Regions from separate parts of the Bradyrhizobium sp. C-145 genome, predicted to be linked through region 2. Evidence: predicted binding sites of a transcription regulator. Region 2 holds the regulator's gene; the other holds the start of a gene.
What was found. Region 2 encodes PhoB, which activates phosphate uptake and scavenging genes when phosphate is short. Its sites were predicted from a motif close to TGTCATNNANCTGTCAT; they were not measured.
Positions count from the first base shown of each region.

Region 1 (7,885 bases), 830 kb from region 2:
AGCAGATAGCCCTGCACGCCATCGCAGCCCTCTTTGGCAAGGAAGGCGAGCTGGTCGAGTGTCTCGACGCCCTCGGCGATAATCGACATTTCGAGGCCGTGGCCGAGATCGATCACGGCGCGCACGATCGCTGCCGATTGCGGGTTGCGGCCGAGATTGATGATGAAGGCGCGGTCGATCTTGATCTTGTCGAACGGAAACGCCTGGAGATAGCTCAGCGAGGAATAGCCGCTGCCGAAATCGTCCATGGAGATCCGCACGCCGAGCGCCTTCAGCCGGCGCAAGAGCGCAAGGCCGCGGTCGAAATCCTCTATCAGCACGCCTTCGGTGATCTCGAGCTCGAGCCGGCCTGGCGCGAGGCCCGTCTCGATCAGAATCGAATGGACCAGACCGACCACGTCGCCGTGCATGAACTGCGCCGGCGACAGATTGACCGCGACCTGGAGCGGTTTTGGCCAGGACGCCGCCTCGCGGCAGGCCTCGCGCAGGATCCACTCGCCCATCTCGACAATCAGGCCGCTCTCTTCCGCGATCGGGATGAAATCGGCAGGCGAGACCTGGCCACGCACCGGATGCTGCCAGCGCGCCAATGCTTCGAAGCCGATGATCTCGCTCTCGGCGACGCTGTGGCCGGCGGCGCCTTGCGGCTGGAAGGCGAGCGAGAGCTCGCCATTCTTGATCGCCATCGAGAGGTCCTGGTGCAGCACGCGGCGGTCGCGGATCTGCTGGTCCATCTCGGGCTGGTAGAGGCTGATCGTGCCGCGCGACTTCTGCTTGGCGCGGAACAGCGCCGCGCCGGCATTGGCAAGCAGCGAGGCGCCATCAGCGCCATTGTGCGGGAAGATCGACATGCCGGTGGTGATGCCGGCGCGGACCGGACGGCCGTCGATCTGGAATTCCTTCGCGACGGCCTCGGCGATTTGCTGCGCCAGCGCCAGACCGGCCTCTGGCTGCTTGCCATCGAGGATGAGGCCGAACTCGTCGCCGGACAGGCGCGCCACCACGCCGCCGCGCGCCGAATCCTGAAGCCGCTGGGCCACCTCGATCAGGAGCTTGTCACCGAGCGCATGGCCGAAGACATCGTTGACCTCCTTGAGGCCGTCGAGGTCGACGCAGAGGACGGCGAATTCCTCGCCGGTGCCTTCGCAAGCCTCGATCATCTGGGTCAGCGCCTGGAGGAAGGCGGCGCGGTTCGGCAGATCGGTGAGGCCGTCGTGATAGGCCATGTGCGCCATGCGCGATTCGGTCTGCCGGCGATCGGTGACGTCCTCGTGGGTCTTGATCAGATATTGCGGCTCGCCGGCATCGCTCAGCACAGTGGCGCGGCGGGTCAGGAACAGCCGCAGGCCGTCCTTGGTGGAGATCGGATGCTCCTCGGTGATCATCCCGCGCTTCTTGATCGCGGCCTCGTCGCGCGCGATGATCAGCTTGGCTTCCTTGGGATTGAAGATATCGGCGGCGGTCAAGCCCGTGGCTTCCTCGCGCCTGCGGTTGAGAATCGTCTCGGCGCTGCGGTTGGCGAGCAGATAGCGGCCGTCCTTGACCTGCTCGACGATCAGCGCCACCGGGATGTTGTCGACCACGAGCTCGAGGAACTTCTTGGTGCTCTCCAGCTCCTGCGACAGTGAGCGGCGGTCGGTGATGTCCTCGAAGACCAGCAGCAAGAATCCGGGCCGATTGCTTTCATTGCGGACCGCGATCCGGATCGAGGCGACCATGCGCCGCTCCCCGCCACGCTCGACCTCGAATTCGTTGCGGAACTGGCCGTCCGACGAAATGAGCGCGGCCTGGTCGGCCGCCTCGATGCTGGCCGCCGAGGCGGGCGCAAACAGCTCGCGTGCATTCTTGCCGACGACGTGATCCCGCGAGAAGCCCCAGAAGCGCTCATAGGCGGTGTTCGCGAAGATGTAGCGGCCGTCCTCGATGTTCTTCGCGGCAACACAGGCCGGCACGTTGTCCAGCACCGTTTCCAGGAACTGCTTGGTGGAGGCGAGCTGCTGCGACAGCCTGCGCTGCTCGCTGACGTCGAGATGCGTCGCCACCGAGCCGCCGTTCGGCAGCACGTGAAATTTCACCAGGATGGCCCGTCCATCCGGCAATTCGGTGATCAAACCGTTGCTGCTTGCCGCCTTCTCGTAGAACTCGTCGTCGGAGGCGCCGCCGAGCACCCCGCGCTTGCGTCGCAGCGCGAGGAGTTCGTAGCCATTCATGTTGGCCCGGACATCCGACCGCGTCAGGCCATAGATATCGAGATAGCGGTCGTTGCAGAAGATGACGCGCCGCTGCGCGTCCGTCATCACCACGCCCTGGTTGAGATTGTTCATGGCGGAGGAGACGAAGGCATTGCGCCGCAGCTGCAAGCGCCTGGTCCGGCGCAGCGAGGAATGGATCCACAGCGCGATCGCGGCGAGGAACGAGCAGACGACGATGCCCGCGATCAGGACTTCCCAGATCACGCTGGGATCGAGCTTGGCGAGATCACCTGGAGCGGTGAAGCTGTCCGACAGCGCAAAGGCGCGCGCGGGCGCGACCGCGCCGGCCAGGCACAGGACGGCCTGCACAGCGATCGGAAGCGTGCTGCCCACGTGCCAGTTCTTCTCAGCCATCAGCCACCCGCGATTTCAACGTCGGATTGTCTGGCTTCACGGGTTTGGATCGGGTAAACGCCTGTACGTGCAACGGAAAAATTTGACGCGAAATACGGCAATTGCCCTGACATGATAAATGCTTCCTTAACGGAGAACGGCCGCGCGCCCTCGATTCCAGAGCCGCTGCCACCGGCGCTTCCAGCGGACGTCCTGCACGACCATGGATAAAGTCGATTGCGTCGTCATCGGAGCCGGCGTGGTCGGGCTCGCGGTGGCTCGGCGGCTCGCGCAGGCCGGGCGCGAGGTCATCGTGCTCGAGGAAGCCGAGGCCATCGGCACCATCACCTCCTCACGCAACAGCGAGGTGATCCATGCCGGCATCTACTACCGCGCCGGCAGCTGGATGGCGCGCATGTGCGTCGGCGGCAAGCACGCGCTCTACCGCTACTGCGCCGAGCGCGGCATCCCGCACAAAAATTGCGGCAAGCTGATCGTCGCGACCAGCGCGAAAGAGACGGAGAAGCTGCAATCGATCAAGGCACATGCCGAGGCCAACGGCGTGATCGACATGCAGCTGCTTTCGGGCGAGGCCGCACGCGCGCTGGAGCCGGCGCTCGCCTGTGACGCCGCGCTGCTGTCGCCGTCGACCGGCATCATCGACAGCCACGCCTACATGCTCTCGCTGCGCGGCGAAGCCGAGGAGGCTGGCGCCGCCTTCGCGTTCCACACGCCACTGGTCCGTGCCAAGGCAACCGCCGGCGGCATCGAGATCGAGGCTGGCGGCGAGGCGCCGATGACGCTGCAATGCGATCTGCTCGTCAATGCTGCGGGGCTCTCGGCAACGACGGTGGCGCGCAACATCGACGGCATGCCGCTGGACCGGATTCCGCCGGCCTATCTTGCCAAGGGAAATTACTTCAGCTGCAATGCAAGGGCGCCGTTCTCGCACCTGATCTACCCGGTGCCCGAGCCCGGCGGGTTAGGGGTGCACCTGACGCTGGACATGGCAGGGCAGGCCCGCTTCGGCCCTGACGTCGAGTGGATCGAGACGATCAATTACGAGGTCGATCCGTCACGCGCGGAGCGCTTCTATCCCGCGATCCGCAAATACTGGCCGACGCTGCCCGACGGGGCGTTGATGCCGAGCTATTCAGGCATTCGCCCGAAGATCGTGCCGCCGGCGGTGGCCACGCAGGATTTTCTGATGCAGGGCCCGCGCGATCACGGCGTCGCAGGCTTGATCAACCTGTTCGGCATCGAATCGCCGGGACTGACGTCGTCGCTTGCGATCGCGGATCACGTCGCCCAACTCGCAGACATCTAGGCGCCGCGCAAAACTTGCACGACGCACATCGCAGCAGGGGTGAGCGCAAAGGCACTCATCCCCGCTTGAAAGGGTACGATCAACTCTACGCTGTTACGGGGGTCACTAGTGGAGCGTGTCGCCTTGCTTCAGACGCTCGATCTGGTCCTTGACCATCAACTTCCGGCGCTTCAACTCAACAATTTGCAGGTCGTCTGTTGAAAGGTGCACGAGAGCTTCGTGCAATTCGTTTTCGAGAAGTTTGTGCTTCCGTTCCAATTCAACAAGATGTGCCTGAATTGTCATTCGAAACCTCCTCGGTAGGGTTGAACCTCAGGATTCGATCCGGACGAGAGACTGTACATCACCGATTCGTTCTGTCGATGGGTATCCGTCGTCGCGGCGTCATTTTTGAAAATTCATATGTAACGAAGCGTGAGTAAGGAACCACGCGAGAAAAATCCATGATATCAATGCGTCTGCGCGGCGGCGCAGCTAATCGCAGAAATATGTTGCGGGAGATCGGCGGGCAATGGCCGCAGATCGCTTGCGGTCACGCCGCGCAAGGACGATAATTTCCACAGGGCATCCACAGCCCAGATCTCACGCCTATCGGTTTTCGGCCACCGCAGACATGACCAATGAAAACGAGCGTGAGCTCGAAGTCGAGCTCACCCGGTTGCAGCAGGAACACCGAGATCTCGATGCGGCGATCGATGCACTGCATCAATCGCCCGCGCCCGACCTGTTGCGGTTACAGCGGTTGAAGAAGCGTAAGCTCTTGTTACGCGATCGCATCGCGTTCATCGAAGACCAGATTACGCCCGACATCATCGCCTGAGCCCTGAGCCGGTCGTTCGCGGCGGCTCGCCGTATCCGAATCCGCTTGACTCAAGAAGAACAAAATAGGAACATTCGGGACATACTCGGCTCCAGACAGGCCAAGGGAAGACGCCAAGGGAAAACGCCAAGGAAAGGCAGAAGGACAACGCAGATGTCGGCAATCGCCCTTCTCGACAACAGCCACTATGAACAAGCCTGCGATCAGGCGATCGCGATGTGCGACGGCAATCTGCGCAGCACCATCAAGGCGCTGATCATGGCTTATGAATATCTGGAAGCCGAGCTGGCGGAATTACAGGCGGCGATTTCCGCCGGCTGCATTCCGGAGACCTCGCCCAACGAGATGCGGAGCAAGAGCAGCGCCGCCTGAGTTCAACATCGGAGCAACGCCATGTCGGATGTGACCTACTACGTTGCAATGCCCTTCCTGATCGATGCTGACGGATCGCCCGTCGCTGGCGCCGCAGAGGAGTGCCAGAGTTCGGCGGCCGCGTTGCGGCGCGCCGAAATCTTGTCGCGCGGTGCCGGTCACATCGGCGCGATCGCGTTCAGCCGCAGCGGCGATCCCATGACCGGCGAATTCGGCGACGCCACACTGCTGCGCAAGTTCGGCAATGTGCCGCAAGATCTCGCCACGCTGTAGGATCAGCTGCTGGCGAGCCTGATCCGTGGCTCGTGACGCCGGTGCGCCTTGCGCACATACATGGCGGCATCGGCTTCCTCGAGGGCGCGGCCTGCGTCGGACTGCGCCCCCAGCAGCGCGACGCCGGCGGAGGCGCCCGCAGCCACGTGCCGGCCCTGAAACGTGAAAGACAATTCGTCGATCGACTGCTCGAGGATGGCGGCCTTCGCCTTGGCGTCGGTCTCGCTGAGATTCCACAGCAGCAGCGCGAACTCGTCGCCGCCAAGACGACCGACCACATCCGAGGCGCGGACCTGCCGCGTCAGGGTCGCGGCAATCGCCTTCAGCACCTCGTCGCCGGCGGCGTGTCCGAAGGAATCGTTGATCGGCTTCAGCCGATCGACGTCGAGCACGATCAGCGCCCCGCAGGCGCGGTAGCGCTTCATGTAGGCAATGGCACGGTTGAGCTCGCGCTCGAAACCGCGCCGGTTCGGAATCTCGAGCAGGAAATCGGTGTCAGCGGCCGCCTCGAGCTCCGCGACCCGCCGCTCCGCCGCCTTGAGCTTGCTCCGCAAGCCGCGGATGGTCGCCTTGATGGTTTCCGTGGCATCGGCCGGCGTTTGGCGCCGCGCCGGCCTGGCCGGACGCTTGGCAGCGGCTTTGGAGCGGCTGGCGCTGGTCTTTCGGCCCGTTTTGGCCTTCGCAGCACTCGCCCTTTTTGGTTTCTTCATGGGCATCCTGCTCAATGAAGGCTTGCGGGGATTCACCAAGACAGGATAGTGCATTCCCTTCTCCTTGCCACCGCCTTGCGAGCCGCCGGCCGGAACCTTTAATCTGGCCTATCTTTCTGTTTTCCGGGCACATTTGACGTCATGACCGCGCCGATCGCCATCATCATGGGAAGCCAGTCGGACTGGGACACGATGCGGCATGCCGCCGATACGCTTGCCGCGCTCGGCGTCGCCGCCGACACCCGCATCGTTTCGGCACACCGCACCCCCGATCGGCTGTTCGCTTTCGCCAAGGGCGCCAAGGCGGCGGGTTACAAGGTCATCATCGCCGGCGCCGGCGGCGCCGCGCACCTGCCGGGCATGGCGGCGTCGCTGACGGAACTGCCGGTGTTCGGTGTGCCCATCGAATCGAAGACGCTCAAAGGCCTCGATTCGCTGTATTCGATCGTTCAGATGCCCGCCGGCATCCCGGTCGGCACCCTCGCCATCGGCAAGGCCGGCGCGATCAATGCGGCGCTACTGGCGGCTTCCGTGCTGGCGCTGTCCGACCCCGCCCTATCCGGTCGCCTTGCCGCCTGGCGCAAGGCGCAGACCGAGGCGGTTGCCGAGCGTCCGGAGGACAAGGCGTGACCGACGCCAGGCAGGTGAAGCTGAAGCCCGGTGACACCATCGGAATTCTCGGCGGCGGACAATTGGGCCGGATGCTGGCCATGGCTGCGGCGCGGCTCGGGCTGCGCTGCCAGATGTTCTCGCCCGATCCGGATTCGCCGGCCTTCGACGTGGTCCTGAATGCGACCTGCGCCGAATATGCCGATGTCGAGGCGCTCGAGCTGTTCGCCAACGACGTCGACGTCATCACCTACGAATTCGAGAACGTGCCGGCGGCCGCGGCGATGGTGCTGGATGCGCGCCGCCCGGTGCTGCCCAACCGCAAGATCCTCGAGACCACCCAGGACCGGCTGGCCGAGAAGGATTTCGTGACGCGGCTCGGCATCGGCACCGCCGCCTATGCCGACGTGACCTCCGTTTCCTCGCTGCGCGAGGCGATCGCGCGAATCGGTCTTCCGGCCGTACTGAAGACCCGCCGCTTCGGTTATGACGGCAAGGGCCAGGCCATCATCCGCGAGGGCGACGACATCGCCAAGGTGTGGACCAGTCTCGCCACCAAATCGGCGATCCTGGAGGCCTTCGTGCCGTTCGAGCGCGAGATCTCCGTGATCGCCGCGCGCTCGGCCGCGGGTCAGGTCGAGTGTTTCGACGTCACCGAGAACGAACACCGCGACCACATTCTGAAGATATCGCGCGCGCCCGCGCCGATCCCGGATTCTCTCGCCGAGGAAGCGCGCAGCGTCGCCGGCAAGATCGCGACCGCGCTCGACTATGTCGGCGTGCTCGCCGTCGAGATGTTCGTGCTCGCCAATGGCACCGGACCGAAGGTGCTGGTCAACGAGATCGCTCCGCGCGTGCACAATTCCGGACACTGGACGCTGGACGGTGCATCCATCTCGCAATTCGAGCAGCACATCCGCGCCATCGCCGGCTGGCCGCTCGGCAAGCCCGTGCGCCACGGCGACGTCGTCACCATGACCAATCTGATCGGCGACGAGATCAAGGACTACGACAAGTGGCTGACCGTTCCCGGCGCCACGGTGCACATCTACGGCAAGGGCACGCCGCGCCCGGGCCGCAAGATGGGACACGTCACCGAAGTCAGGCCAACGAAAGGCACCTGAGGGGACCGCAGCCATCGCTGCGATCCCCTTAAAGCGCGATGAGATCAGGATGAATCGTCATCGCG
Region 1 covers NZ_CP088150.1:8,105,130-8,113,014, forward strand. Annotated here, with positions in the region: gene LRP30_RS38145 (EAL domain-containing protein) at 1-2,606, opposite strand, end outside; gene LRP30_RS38150 (NAD(P)/FAD-dependent oxidoreductase) at 2,809-3,912, shown strand; gene LRP30_RS38155 (DUF465 domain-containing protein) at 4,018-4,197, opposite strand; gene LRP30_RS38160 (DUF465 domain-containing protein) at 4,526-4,732, shown strand; gene LRP30_RS38165 (hypothetical protein) at 4,886-5,104, shown strand; gene LRP30_RS38170 (hypothetical protein) at 5,126-5,377, shown strand; gene LRP30_RS38175 (GGDEF domain-containing protein) at 5,380-6,087, opposite strand; gene purE (5-(carboxyamino)imidazole ribonucleotide mutase) at 6,229-6,717, shown strand; gene LRP30_RS38185 (5-(carboxyamino)imidazole ribonucleotide synthase) at 6,714-7,820, shown strand.
Region 1: the regulator PhoB is predicted to act here: its motif matches at 4,284-4,300, upstream of LRP30_RS38155 (DUF465 domain-containing protein).

Region 2 (7,885 bases):
CGTGCGGCGTGAACTGGTAGACCGACGAGCAGAACTCGCAGGTCACCACGACCTTGTCGTCCTTGACCATCGCGGCGCGATCGTCGGACGAGAAGCTCTTCAGCATGGACGCCACCGCATCGCGCGAGCAGGAGCATTGTGCCTTCAGGACCTGTGGATTGAACACGCGCACGCCGCGCTCGTGAAATAGGCGGAACAGCAGCCGCTCACCGGACAGCTCGGGATCGATCAGCTCGACGTCCTCGACGGTCTCGATCAGCGAGCGCGCCTCGACCCAGGCGTCGTCTTCCGCGACGCTGTGCACCTCGGTGCCTTCGGGCGCGTTGCCGGGATGCAAATCGGCCTGCCGCGCGCGCTCCGGCGCCTTCGGCAAAAACTGCATCAGCATGCCACCAGCACGCCAGCGATGCTTGCCGCCGTCGCTACTGCGCCATTCCTCGCCGACCGCGAGGCGCACGCGCGTCGGGATCTGCTCGGAGCGCACGAAATATTCGTGAGCGGCCGCTTCGAGGCCGCCGCCGTCGAGCGCGACCAGGCCCTGGTAACGGCTCATGTCGGGGCCCTGGTCGATGGTCATGGCGAGATGGCCGCGGCCGAGCAGCGTCCCTGAATCCCTGGCGTCACCGAGGCGCGCAGCATCGAAGCGCGCATAGGCGCGCAGGCGATCCGGCGCCATGTAGTCGACGACCAGGAACGATACCGGACCGTCGGTCTGGGCTTGAAGGATGAAACGGCCCTCGAATTTCAGCGCCGAGCCGAGCAACGTCGTCAGCACGATGGCCTCGCCGAGCAGCTTGCCGACGGGGGCGGGATAATCGTGCTTGGTGAGGATGTCGTCGAGCGCCGGGCCGAGCCGCACCAGGCGGCCGCGCACGTCGAGCGCATCGACCTCGTAGGGCAGCACGGCGTCATCGATCGGAACTGCTGATGGCGCGCGAACCGGGCCTTCTAGCCCGGTTTTCATGTCAGGGGATTCGAAAACCATGGCGCTCTATCTGGGGTCGGAGGTGACGGATTGGAAGGGGTGCGAGGCGGCGTGTTCCGGATGCAGTTATGATTGCACACGATCCTGCAAATTCGGTGTCGTCCTGGCGAAAGCCAGGACGACGATCCAGATCCGCGCGTTACTTCACCGCGTCAAAGCACCAAGCCAGAATGCCCTTCTGCGCGTGCAGGCGGTTTTCGGCCTCGTCGAACACGACCGATTGCGGGCCGTCGATCACGTCATCGGTGACCTCCTCGCCGCGATGGGCGGGCAGGCAGTGCATGAACAGCGCATCGGACTTGGCCAGCGACATCAGCTTGGCATTAACCTGGTAGGGCTTGAGCACGTTGTGGCGGTGCTCGCCTTCCTTGTCGCCCATCGACACCCAGGTGTCTGTGACGACGCAATCGGCACCGCGCACGGCGGCCTCCGGATCGGTGCCGAGCACGATCGGCGCATTGGTCGTCTTGATCCAGTCGCGCATCGCCTTTTTCGGCGCGAGCTCCGGGGGCGTTGCGACGTTGAGCTGGAATTTGAAGCGCTCGGCGGCGTGGGCCCAGGACGCCAGCACGTTGTTGTCGTCACCGGTCCAGGCCACCGTCTTGCCCTCGATCGGACCGCGATGCTCCTCGTAGGTCATGAGATCGGCCATCACCTGGCAAGGGTGCGAACGGCGCGTCAGGCCGTTGATGACGGGCACGGTCGCATAGGCCGCAAGCTCAAGCAGCGCCTCGTGATTGAGGATGCGGATCATGATGGCGTCGACATAGCGCGACAGCACACGCGCGGTGTCGGCGATGGTCTCGCCGCGGCCGAGCTGCATTTCGGCACCGGTGAGCATGATGGGCTCGCCGCCGAGCTGGCGCATGGCGACGTCGAACGACACCCGCGTCCGCGTCGAGGGGCGCTCGAAGATCATCGCCAGCGTCTTGCCTTCGAGCGGCCTGACCGGCTGATGCGCCTTCTGCTTCGCCTTCATGGCGGAGGATGCGGCGAGCATGCGCTTGAGCTCCGACAGCGGGAGCTCGTTGATGTCGAGGAAGTGCTTTGGCGACTTGCTCATCAGCTTGCCGCCCGCTTGGTCTGACTGGACGAGATCGCCGTGCAGGCGCGCTCGAGCCGCCCGATGCTGTCCTCGATCTCGGCTTCGGTGACGATCAGAGGCGGCAGGAAGCGCACGACATTATCGCCGGCGCCGACGGTGAGCAGTTTTTCGTGGCGCAAGGCGGCAACGAGATCACCCGAAGGCACGACCGCCTTGATGCCGATCAGGAGACCCTCGCCACGCACTTCGCTGACGACATCAGGATGGCGATCGATCACGGAGGCGAGCTTCTGCTTGAGCAGCAGCGACATCTTCTGCACGTGGTCGAAGAAGCCGGGCTTGAGCATGACGTCGAGCACGGCGTTCGCAGCGGAGATCGCGAGCGGATTGCCGCCGAAGGTCGAACCGTGCGAGCCGGGTGTCATGCCGGAGGCCGCTTCCGCGGTCGCAAGGCAAGCACCGATCGGGAAGCCGCCACCGAGCGCCTTCGCCAGCGACATCACGTCGGGCGTGACGCCGAAACGGCGATGCGCGAACAGATCGCCGGTGCGGCCCATGCCGGTCTGCACCTCGTCGAACGCGAGCAACAGGCCCTTCTCGTCGCAGAGCTGACGCAGCGCCTTGAGGAAGGCGGGTGTCGACGAACGCACACCGCCCTCGCCCTGGATCGGCTCGATCAGGATGCCGGCGGTCTGCGGACCGATCGCCTTCTTCACGGCCTCGATATCGCCATGCGGGACCTGGTCGAAGCCGTCCATCGGCGGGCCGAAACCTTCGAGATACTTTGCCGAACCCGTCGCGGCCAACGTCGCCAGCGTACGGCCATGGAAGGCGCCTTCGAAGGTGATCATGCGATAGCGATCAGGATGGCCTTTGGCGGCGTGATAGCGCCGCACGACCTTGATCACGCATTCCAGCGCTTCAGCGCCGGAATTACAGAAGAACACGAAGTCCGCGAAGCTTTCGCTGCACAGGCGCGCCGCCAGTTTCTCACCGTCCGGGCTTTGGAACAGGTTCGACATGTGCCAGAGCTTGGTCGCCTGCTCCTGCAATGCCTTGACCAGCGCGGGATGGGCATGGCCGAGCGCGTTCACCGCAACGCCCGACGTGAAATCGAGATAGCGATCGCCATTGGTCGCGATCAGCCAGCAGCCTTCGCCGCGCTCGAAACCAAGGTCGACCCTGGCGAAAACGGGAAGCAGATGCGGCGCGGCGCTGTTGGTCATGACCATCACTTGGATGTTGCATTTGAATGTTGAGACCTGCCTGGCGTGCCTTGCGCAGCGCACCATTGACCGGTCCGGAAAACGAAACGTGCCGCCTTTTAAGGGCGGCACGCGGCACTATCTTATGCCTGGCAAGACCGGTGTCAATGCCGCCTGGAAAGCCTCGCGAAACGCTGAATCCGTAGTCTTGCGGTGCCGATTTTGCGGGGTTTTCACCACGGAACATGTGGAAGCGAGTCGGCGGACTCTTGCGCGGGAGTCACGCCATATTGTAGCGTTTGGCCTGTCAGATACGACATCTCGTGCAGCGGTTCTGATCCTCTAAGTCCTCATGTACCGGCGTAAACGTTCGGGCGTCAGTAGCGCGCCCGGCGAGCCTTAAGGGATTCTGGCGGCACGGGTTTTTCAAGGCTTAGGCATTCGCTGTGAGGCCCCAGGATGGCGGCGCGCAGCGAGGGAAAGGGTGCAATGACGGTTTTGACCTGGTCCGACGATCGCGTCGAGCAGCTGAAAAAGCTCTGGGAGGCCGGACTTTCGGCCAGCCAGATCGCGGCCGAGCTCGGCAATGTGACCCGCAATGCCGTGATCGGCAAAGTGCACAGGCTCGGCCTGTCGGGCCGCGCCAAGAGCCCATCTTCGGCCGCGCCGCGGCCGCGCAAGGCGCGCCCAGCACAGCACATGATGCGGGTGACCCGGCCGATCTCGCGCGGCAACACCGCGCTGGCGCAGGCCTTCGAGGTCGAGGTGGAGGCCGAACCGGTCACCTACGACAACGTGGTGCCGATGAGCCAGCGGCTGTCGCTGCTGGAATTGAACGAGGCAACCTGCCACTGGCCGGTCGGCGATCCATCGAGCCCGGATTTCTTCTTCTGCGGCGGCAGGGCGCTGTCCGGCCTGCCCTACTGTGCCCAGCACTCGCGCGTGGCGTATCAGCCGGCCGCGGATCGGCGGCGGGCGCCGGCCAAGCCGAGCACGCGGTGAGTTTGTTCTGAGATCGAAACGGCAGCCGTCACGCGATGACGGCTCTACAAATCCGATGTCGTCCCGGACAAGCGCGCCTCAAGCGCGCGTAGATCCGGGACCCACAGCCACCGCAAGCTGTGGCTACGGGGACTCGAAGTTACTTTTTTAGCGCAACAATCACTCCCTGTGCTATGGGTCCCGGATCTGCGCTTACGCTTGTCCGGGACGACAGTGAGAGTGTGGCAGCCGCCTGCTAAAGCAACACCGCCTAACTTAGGTCTGCTCCGCCTTCGCAAACCGATCATCCAGCGCATAGCCGGCGCCGCGGACTGTGCGGATCGGGTCCTGCTCGCGGCCGAGATTGAGCAGCTTGCGTAGGCGGCCGATATGGACGTCGACGGTGCGCTCGTCGATATAGATGTCGCGGCCCCAGACGCTATCGAGCAGCTGCTCGCGCGAGAACACGCGGCCGGGATGCTCCAGGAAGAACTCCAGCAGGCGATATTCGGTCGGGCCGAGATCGATCGGCCGGCCAGAGCGCGCCACGCGGCGCTTGTCGCGATCGAGCTCGATGTCGCCATAGGCGAGCACGGTGGCGAGCCGCTCCGGGCTTGCCCGTCGCAAGAGCCCCTTCACGCGCGCGAGCAGCTCCGGCACCGAGAACGGCTTGACGATGTAGTCGTCGGCGCCGGTCGCAAGACCCCGCACCCGCTCGCTCTCCTCGCCGCGCGCGGTGAGCATGATGATCGGGAGTTGCTTGGTCTCGGGACGGGTGCGCAGCCGCCGGCACAGCTCGATGCCTGATAGTCCCGGCAGCATCCAGTCGAGCACGATCAGATCGGGGATGTGTTCCTTGAGGCGGGTGTCGGCGTCGTCGCCGCGCATCACCGTCTCCACGTCATAGCCGTCGCCTTCGAGGTTGTAACGGAGAAGCTCGGTGAGAGCTTCCTCGTCCTCAACCACCATGATGCGTGCGCCCATGTTGTCGTCGCTCCCTCAGGTATTCGGTACCGTCGTGGCGAAGGTCGTCATGTCGCCCTTCGGCCGCTTGTCGGTGATCGCCTGACCCTCGATCATGTAGAACACTGTTTCGGCGATGTTGGTGGCGTGGTCACCGATCCGCTCGATGTTCTTGGCGCAGAACATCAGATGGATGCAGAACGAGATGTTGCGCGGATCCTCCATCATGTAGGTGAGGAGCTCGCGGAACAGCGAGGTGCAGATGGCGTCGACTTCCTCGTCGCCCTTCCACACCGCCATTGCCGCCGGCAGATCATGCGCGGCATAGGCGTCCAGCACCGACTTGACCTGCTGCTGCACGAGGTCGGTCATGTGCTCCAGGCCGCGGAACAGTTTTAGCGGATGGAAGTCCGTCTCCAGCGCCGCAACGCGCTTGCCCATGTTCTTGGCGAGGTCGCCGATGCGCTCGAGATCGGTGGCGACGCGCATGGCGCCGACAATCTCGCGCAGATCCACCGCCATCGGCTGGCGGCGGGCGATGGTGAGCACGGCGCGCTCCTCGATGCGCTTCTGCAGCGCGTCGAGCTCGGCGTCGGTGGTGACGACGCGCTGGCCGAGCGCGACGTCGCGGCGGATCAGCGCGTCGACGGAATCGACGATCATGCGCTCGGCGATGCCGCCCATCTCGGCGACCAGGCGGGTGAGCTCCTGGAGGTCGGTGTCGAAGGCCTTTGCGGTATGTTCAGTACCCATGTCCCGTCTCCTCAGCCGAACCGGCCGGTGATGTAATCCTGCGTACGCCGGTCGCTCGGCGACGTGAAGATCTTGCTGGTGTCGTCGAACTCGATCAGTTCGCCGAGATACATGAAGGCGGTCTTGTCGGAGACGCGCGCCGCCTGCTGCATGTTGTGGGTGACGATCGCGATCGTGTAGTTCTCGGACAGTTCCTGGATCAGCTCCTCGACCTTGGCGGTCGAGATCGGATCGAGCGCCGAGCAGGGCTCGTCGAACAAGATCACTTCAGGCCGCACCGCGACCGTGCGGGCGATGCAGAGGCGCTGCTGCTGGCCGCCGGAGAGCGACAGGCCCGAGGCGTTGAGCTTGTCCTTGACCTCGTTCCACAGCGCGCCGCCGCGCAGCGCCTTCTCGACCCGGTCGTCCATCTCGGACTTCGAGATCTTCTCGTAGAGGCGGATGCCGAAGGCGATGTTCTCGTAGATCGTCATCGGGAACGGCGTCGGCTTCTGGAACACCATGCCGACCCGGGCGCGCAGCAGATTGAGGTCGAGCTTGGGATCGAGAATGTTGGTCTGGTCGAGCATCAGCTGACCGGTCACGCGCTGGCCCGGATAGAGGTCGTACATCCGGTTGAAGATGCGCAGCAGGGTCGACTTGCCGCAGCCCGACGGGCCGATGAAGGCCGTGACGCGGTTGGTGCCGAGCGTCAGGTTGATGTTCTTCAGCGCGTGATGCTCGCCGTAATAGAAGTTGAGGTTGCGCACCGTCACCTTGGCGGGCGCTTCCGGCAGCGGATGCGAGGCCAGGTGACCGTTGGAACTCACGGATACGGACAGGTCGGTCATTTTGCGGTCCTCTCGGCACCGAGGATGCGGGCGCCAATGTTCAGGGCAAGCACGGTGAGCGTGATCAGCAGTGCGCCGCTCCAGGCGAGCTGCTTCCAATAGGCGTAGGGGCTCTGCACGAAATTGTTGATGGTCACGGGCAGGTTCGCCATCGTCTTGTTCAGGCCGAGGCTGAAGAACTGGTTCGACAGCGCGGTGAACAGCAGCGGCGCGGTCTCGCCGGCGACGCGGGCGGTGGCGAGCAGCACGCCGGTGATGAGGCCGGAGCGCGCGGCGCGGTAGGCGATGCGCTTGATCACCAGTGAGCGCGGCAGGCCGAGCGCGGAGGCCGCCTCGCGCAGCGCGTTCGGCACCAGAAGCAGCATGTCCTCGGTGGTGCGCAGCACCACCGGGATGACGATCACGGCGAGCGCGAGGCTACCGGCGATCGCCGAGAAGCCGCGCATCGGCACCACCACGGCGCCGTAGATGAACAGGCCGATGATGATCGAGGGCGCCGACAACAGGATGTCGTTGATGAAGCGGATCACCGAAGTCAGCTTGTCGTTACGGCCGTATTCGGCGAGATAGGTGCCGGCGAACAGGCCGAGCGGCGCGCCGATGCCGACGCCGAGCACGGTCATGATCAGCGAGCCGACGATGGCGTTGAGCAGGCCGCCTTCGGACGCGCCGGGCGGCGGCGTGTTCTCGGTGAAGACCTGGAGGTTCAGGCCGCTAAGGCCGTTGTAGAGCAGCGTGATCAGGATCAGCGCGAGCCAGGTGACGCCGAAGGCGGCGGCGGCGATGCAGAGCCCGCGGATGACGATGTCGGTGCGGCGGCGGCGTGCGTAAATCGGGTTCATGTCACTTCCCCGCCTTCTGTTCCAGGCGCAGCAGCATCAGCCGCGCGGCCGCGAGCACGAAGAACGTCAGCACGAACAGGAGCAGGCCGAGCAGGATCAGGCCGGACTGGTGCAGGCCGTCACTCTCGGCGAACTCGGAGGCGATCGCCGCCGAGATCGTGGTGCCCGGCGCGAAGATCGACGAGGAGATCCGGAACGAGTTGCCGATGATGAAAGTCACCGCCATGGTCTCGCCGAGCGCGCGGCCTAGCGCCAGCATGACGCCGCCGATGATGCCGACG
Region 2 covers NZ_CP088150.1:8,932,492-8,940,376, forward strand. Annotated here, with positions in the region: gene LRP30_RS42065 (Hsp33 family molecular chaperone) at 1-985, opposite strand, end outside; gene argF (ornithine carbamoyltransferase) at 1,125-2,048, opposite strand; gene LRP30_RS42075 (aspartate aminotransferase family protein) at 2,048-3,256, opposite strand; gene LRP30_RS42080 (GcrA family cell cycle regulator) at 3,725-4,237, shown strand; gene phoB (phosphate regulon transcriptional regulator PhoB) at 4,493-5,200, opposite strand; gene phoU (phosphate signaling complex protein PhoU) at 5,216-5,932, opposite strand; gene pstB (phosphate ABC transporter ATP-binding protein PstB) at 5,944-6,762, opposite strand; gene pstA (phosphate ABC transporter permease PstA) at 6,759-7,604, opposite strand; gene pstC (phosphate ABC transporter permease subunit PstC) at 7,606-7,885, opposite strand, start outside.